Methylomagnum ishizawai: one gene and its partner. The protein of the gene in region 2 interacts with the protein of the main gene of each other region in a pairwise test. Links are inferred from orthologs where the notes say so. Each region holds a gene or a part of one and is shown on either strand. Other genes may lie near its edges.

Region 1 (3,209 bases), 3.3 Mb from region 2 along the record:
CTGTTCCGGGCCAGTTCCGGGGCGGCGTTCAACAGCAGGCGAATCCCGGAGCGGCGGCACAACGGCACGGTGTAATCGACCAGCGCGGCGAAGTCACGTGCCTCCAAACCCTTGGCCCGCAGTTGGATCATGCTTATGCCCGTGGCAACGAGCCGGTCCAGCCGGGTTTTCAAACCCGCCAAGCCGTCGCCGTCCAGGATGGCGTAATGGTCGGGCAAGCGGGCGGCGGTGATGATGGGCCGGTTGGCGGCGGGGAAATCGAAATGGGGCAGTTCGTCCGGGCGGACCCAGCGGATCGGCTGGCCCTGCAAGCCCTTGGGGGTGCCGGTGAAGCGCTCGACCCGCCAGACCGAGAGCCGGACCCGCCGGTCGGGATAGTCGTGGCGCAGGTCGATGAGGGGCATCGCCGCTTCGGCGTCGATATCGAGTTCCTCGCGCAGTTCGCGGCGGAGGGCTTCGGCGGCGGTTTCGCCCGGTTCCAGCTTGCCGCCGGGGAATTCCCATAAGTCGCCCTGGTGCAGATGGGCCGGGCGCTTGGCGATGAGGATGCGGCCCTCGCGGTCGTGGATCACCCCGGCGGCGACTTCCAGGATGGGCGCGGTTGGAGTCATCGCGGGGGCGGGACGCTGATTGGGCATGGGGTTTGGGGAATCGCGGGGTTCGGGGTCAAAACCATTCGAGGGCGCGGCATTTTAACAAACTGTTTCGCGGCTGGCTTGCCCGTGTGTGCTTTGGGGCGGGGCTATTCCAAGGCCAGGATGAAATCCCATTGTTCGGGGCTGACCGGCAGGATCGACAGCCGGTTGCCCCGCCGTAACAGGGCCAGTCCGTCGAGTTCCGGGCGCTCCTTCAGTTCGGCCAGGGTGAGGGTGCGCTTGAGCTTGCGGACGAAGCGCACATCGACCATCAGCCAAGCCGGTTGCTCGGGGCGGCTTTTGGGATCGTAGTGTTTATGCTCGGGATCGAAGGCGGTGGGATCGGGATAGGCCGCCCTGGCGATTTCGGCCAGCCCGACGATGCCGGGTTGCTCGCAGTTGGAATGGTAGAAGAACACCCGGTCGCCGGGTTGCATCTGGTCGCGCATCATATTGCGGGCTTGGTAATTGCGGACCCCGTCCCAAGGTTCGGTCTGGCCGGGGCGGCGTTCCAGGTCGTCGATGCCGAATTCGCCGGGTTCGGATTTCATCAGCCAATAATTCACGGTGCGTTTGCCTTGTCATTGAAGGAATAGAAAGCCCGTTCGGTCGCCACGCCATCCAGCGGCACATCCCAAGGTTCGGCGGGGAGGTTCGGGTATCGCTGGCATTCATGGGCCAGCCCGACCAGCAGCGGGGCAGGGGCCGCGCCGGGTGCCTTGAGATAGGCGAAAGTGCGGTCGTAGAAACCGCCGCCCATGCCGATGCGATGGCCTTGGCTGTCGAAGGCCACCAGCGGCACCAGGGCCAAGTCGAGTTGGCCGGGATGATCCAGGACGGGCGTGCCGACGGGTTCGGGGATGCCGTATTGGTTCGGCAGCAGCGCGGTGTCCGGGCGGTAAAGACCGAAGGCGAGATGCTTGTGCGGGGCGAAGCGGAGCAAGGGCAGGAACACGTGCTTGCCCCGTTCCCAGAGCAGGGCGATCAAGGGGCCGGTATCGATTTCGCCATCGCTGGGGAGATAGGCCGCGATGGTGCGGGCCGATTCGAGCAGGTGGAGCAAACCGGGTTGCAGGGCGAGGCTTTCGCCATGGCGGAGCGCGGCTTCGGGACTCAAGGCGCGGCGATGGGCGCGGGCTTGGCTGCGGAAGGTTCGGGGGAGGATCATGCGGGAGAATGCTGGGAGCTTGGGATGCGGAGGCTAGCGCCGGTTCCTAACCGCCAGACGAGGGAAGGAATGTATTCCCCGCCTGCGCCGTAACTCACTTTCGCCCTTGAACCAAATGGTTCAGGTGGGACCAAGAAGTACCGAATCAGGCTTTCCGCTCGGGGCGGACTTGCGCACATCGCGAACTCTAATGGACCCGGGGTTTTGGATTAGGCTCAAGAAGTAACCCAGTGGGCTTCGTACGCCGCAGGGAATACGCGGGTCCAATTTAGCGGAGTTGGGCCGGGACCGCAACACCGGTTTATTCGGGGGGGCGGTTGCCGCGGCCCCGGGCCGGGCGCTCGGGATATTCGCCCTGCGCCTCTTGCGGAACGCTGCGGCGGTGGGCTTGCAGCAATTCATGGGCGATGTTCAAAGCCGCCATCACCGCGATGCGTTCGGTGCCGATCACCCGACCGGTATTACGGATTTGGCGCATCTTCTCGTCCAGGTAGCGGGCGGCGAGCAAGAGGTCGTGCTGCTCTTCTTCCGGGCAGGAAATCGGATATTCCTTGCCGAGGATTTGCACTTTGATCAGGGGATTGGGTTCGCTCATGATTTCGGGTTCCAGGGAGGCGGGTTCAGGCGCGGGGGTGGGCGGTTTCGCAGGGCTGCGGGCGGCGTTTAGGATAAAGGAATTGGTTGAGCGTCCACAAGGCGAGTCCGCGGCCATCGGTGGGCTGGAAAACCGGCCAGGCCCACCCATGACCGGGAAGGCGAGGCGTATAATGCCCGGACGGAAGCCCGGCCAGCGCGGGACCGGACGACGCTTTCCGCCCACCGACCCCTTCAACCCAACCCCACCGCTTAATATGGCTAAGATCACCTGGTCCGATATCGAGGATACGCTCCCGGAGGATTCCGAGTGCGGCAGCGCCGCCGAGGCCCATGGGTTGTTGTCCGGCCTCTTGTGCATGGATGGCGGGGCCGACTCCAGCCGTTGGCTGGAATTGACCCTCGGCCCCGACGCCGAACCCCTGGACCCCGTGGCCTCGTCCGTGTGGCAACAATTATTCAAGGAAACCCGGCGGCAGTTGGAGGACTTCGATTTTTCCTTCACGCCGCTGTTGCCGGACGACGACGACGGCACCCTGGAAGAACGCGCCGACGCCCTGGGCGAATGGTGCCGGGGTTTTCTGCTGGGGCTGGGCTATGGCTCCAACGTCTCGGATTGGCCCGGCGAATGTACCGAAATCCTGCGCGATTTCGCCGAAATCACCCAACTCGATCCCGCCAGTTCCGGCGACAGCGAAACCGATGAAACCGCCTACGCCGAACTGGCCGAATATGTCCGCGTCGGCGTGCAGGTCGTCCAGCGCGAACTCAAGGCGCGGCCCTCCCAACCCATCCGCCTCCATTGATTCCCG
Region 2 (3,130 bases):
TGCTCGAAAGCGTCCTGGGCCTTGCCGTGGTTGCACAGGAAGCGCCCGTAATTGTTGCGAGCCCCGTAATTATCGGGCTTGAGCGACAGCGCCTTCTTGAAACTGGCGTCGGCGTTGGGATAGTCGTCGATGCGTTCGTAGAGTACGCCGATGGAGTTATACGCCTCGCTGTTGTCGTCGTCCAAGTCGATGGCCCGCTTCATATCCTGCAAGGCGATTTCGTAGCTGCCCGCTTCCATGTATTTCACGCCTTTTTCGACATAAATCTTGGAAGCCTCTTGCGGGCTGTATTTGACGGGCGCGGGTTGCGGCAAGGTTTGGATGGTTTCTGGACTCGACGAACAGGCTCCGAGCAAGCTTGCGAAAACCCAGGCGGTCGAGCGGTGGACGTTCATGGCGCGGCGGTGGCGGCCTGTTGCAGGCGGATTTGCCTACGGGTGCGGTCGTTGACCTTGCCCACCAATTGGCCACAGGCTGCGTCGATATCGTCGCCGCGGGTCTTGCGGGTGGTGGTGATCAGCCCGGCTTGTTGCAGGATTTCGCTGAACCTACGGAGGTTTTCCGGGGTGGAACAGCGGTAGTCGGTGCCGGGGAAGGGATTGAACGGGATCAGGTTCACCTTCGAGGGCACATGGCTGAGCAGGCGCACCAGCGCCTTGGCATGGGCCGGGCTGTCGTTGATGCCATCCAGCATGACGTATTCGAAAGTCACTTTGCGGCGGCCATCCTGGCCGATATAGCGCTTGCAGGCGGCCAGCAATTCCCGGATCGGATATTTGCGGTTGATCGGCACCAGCACATCGCGCAGTTCGTCGTGCGGCGCGTGCAGGGATACGGCGAGGCTGATATCGGTGACTTCGGCCAGCCGGTCCAGCGCGGGCACCACGCCGGAGGTGCTGAGCGTCACCCGCCGCTTCGATAGCCCATAGGTGAAATCGTCCAGCATCAACGAGATGGCGGACACCACGTTGTTGAAGTTGAGCAAGGGTTCGCCCATGCCCATCAGCACCACGTTGGTGATGCGGCCTTCGCCCAATTCGCGCTGGGCGGTCCACACTTGGCCGATGATTTCGGCCACGCTCAAATTCCGGTTGAAGCCTTGCTTGGCCGTGGAGCAGAACGAGCACTCCAGGGCGCAGCCGACTTGCGAGGACACGCACAAGGTGCCGCGGCCTTCCTCCGGGATGAACACGGTTTCGACCCGGTTTTGGGAGTCGGTTTGCAACACCCATTTGCAGGTGCCGTCGGCGGATTTCTGTGCCAGGACGATCTCGGGGGCGCGGATTTCGCAAGTGTCGGCCAGCTTGGCGCGGAATACTTTGCTGAGATTGGTCATCAAGGCGAAGTCGTCGACGCCGCGCTGATGGATCCATTGCAGCAACTGCGAAGCGCGGAACGGCTTTTCGCCGATCCCGGCGCAGAAGGCCTCCATGGCCTTCCGGTCGAGACCGAGCAGGTTGGTGGTTCCGGGGATTTCGCCGGAATCAACGGGTGCGGGGACAGAGTTCATTCGGTTGGAAGAAGTAAGCGATTTCCTGCGCCGCCGTTTCCGGGCTGTCGGAGCCGTGCACCGCGTTCTCGTCGATGCTGACGGCGAAGTCGGCGCGGATCGTGCCGGGGGCGGCGTCCTTGGGGTTGGTGGCACCCATGATTTCGCGGTTTTTGAGGATGGCGTCCTCGCCTTCGAGGACTTGGACCATCACCGGGCCGGAGATCATGAAGCCCACTAGGTCGTTGAAGAAGCCGCGCTCGCGGTGGACGGCGTAGAAGCCCTCGGCCTGTTCGCGGCTGAGGTGCAGCATCTTGGCCGCCACGATCTGGAGGCCGGCCTGCTCGAAGCGGCTGTAGATCGCGCCGATCACGTTCTTGGCAACAGCGTCGGGCTTGATGATGGAAATGGTGCGTTCGACCGCCATGGAATCTCCTGGGTTCTTGGGTTGCGGGTAAAAGTCGCGGATTTTACTGGAATTATGTGCGGGAAGTAAGAAAAGCCGCGTCAGACCGCGAAACTTTCGCCACAGCCGCAGGTGGCCTTGATATTGGGGTTGTGGAATTTGAAGGCTTCGCTGATGCCTTCGCGGCGGAAATCGATTTCGACGCCGTCCAGGTAGGCAAGGTCGCCTTGTTTGACCACGACCTTGGCCCCGTGCTGCTCGAACACCGTATCGTCGGCCTCGATGGCGTCGGCGTAATCGACCACATAGGCGAAGCCGGTGCAGCCTGCGGGCTTCACGCCCAGCCGTAGCCCTAGCCCGGTGCCGCGTTTCGCCAATTGCTTGGAGACCTGGGTCGCGGCGGGTTCGGTGAGTATGATGGACATGGTGGGGAATCCTCTGGGTGGGGATGGAATGAGTCGGGCTGTGTGCTTTAGACGGGGTTCCGTCAGTTTATCACGAGGTTTCAGCCGCGTAGGGTGCTGGTCAGGGTTCGCAAAGCGGCCAGGAAGCGCTCGATATCGGCTTCGGTGTTGTCCTGGCCCAGGCTGGCCCGGATAGCCCCCTTGGCCAAATCCGCCGGAACGCCCATGGCGGTCAAGACCGGGCTGGGCTCGCCGCCGCCGCTGGCGCAGGCCGAACCGCTGGAGACCGCGATGCCCTGGCGGTCCAGGTTCATCACCAGGGTTTCGCCGTCGAACCCTGCGATGGCGAATTGCACGGTATTGGGCAGGCGCTCGGCCCGCTCGGCAAAAATGTTGATTCCGGGCAGTTCCCGCAAGCCCGCTTCCAAACGCTGGCGCAGTTGCAGCAGCCGGGCGCTACGCGCTTCCAGTTCGGTGAGCGCCAGTTCCGCCGCCTGGCCGAAGCCGACGATTGCCGCCACGTTTTCGGTGCCGCCGCGTTGGCCGCGCTCTTGTCCGCCGCCGTGCAGCAGGGGTTCGAGCGGCACCGAGCGGTCCACCACCAAGGCACCGACGCCCTTGGGACCATAAATCTTGTGTGCCGACAGCGCGAGCGAATGCGCCCCGCCGCGCTTGAAGTCCAGCGCAATCTTGCCCGCCGCCTGCACCGCGTCGCAATGCAGGAAGCCGCCGCGTCCGGCCACCCACTCCGCCAGCGGGCCGATATTGTGGATCACGCCGGTTTCGTTGTTGGCGAGCATCAGGGTGGCGAAGCGGAAGCCATCGCGGGGC

Evidence for each region.
Region 1: the proteins of ndk (region 2) and B9N93_RS16315 interact in binary tests that used the Escherichia coli proteins (3 or more experiments, as listed by UniProt). The link is inferred for Methylomagnum ishizawai from one-to-one orthologs.

Annotation. Positions count from the first base shown.
Region 1 is NZ_FXAM01000001.1:3,644,722-3,647,930, reverse strand. The notes cover bases 1-2,968. They hold B9N93_RS16315 (5-formyltetrahydrofolate cyclo-ligase), read right to left. Parts: upstream 1,804-2,968; coding sequence 1,198-1,803; downstream 1-1,197. Other genes in these bases: B9N93_RS16300 (UPF0149 family protein), read left to right, coding at 2,655-2,968; B9N93_RS16305 (cell division protein ZapA), read right to left, coding at 2,105-2,398; B9N93_RS16320 (EVE domain-containing protein), read right to left, coding at 743-1,201; B9N93_RS16325 (Nudix family hydrolase), read right to left, coding at 1-638. In the rest of the region: more of B9N93_RS16300, read left to right, coding at 2,969-3,203. UniProt on the Escherichia coli protein: Involved in the removal of 5-formyltetrahydrofolate.
Region 2 is NZ_FXAM01000001.1:316,455-319,584, forward strand. What follows is about bases 201-3,089. They hold ndk (nucleoside-diphosphate kinase), read right to left. Parts: upstream 1,917-3,089; coding sequence 1,485-1,916; downstream 201-1,484. Other genes in these bases: pilW (type IV pilus biogenesis/stability protein PilW), read right to left, coding at 201-395; rlmN (dual-specificity RNA methyltransferase RlmN), read right to left, coding at 392-1,510; B9N93_RS01310 (HesB/IscA family protein), read right to left, coding at 1,997-2,320; B9N93_RS01315 (cysteine desulfurase family protein), read right to left, coding at 2,401-3,089. Also shown: more of pilW, read right to left, coding at 1-200; more of B9N93_RS01315, read right to left, coding at 3,090-3,130. UniProt on the Escherichia coli protein: Major role in the synthesis of nucleoside triphosphates other than ATP. The ATP gamma phosphate is transferred to the NDP beta phosphate via a ping-pong mechanism, using a phosphorylated active-site intermediate.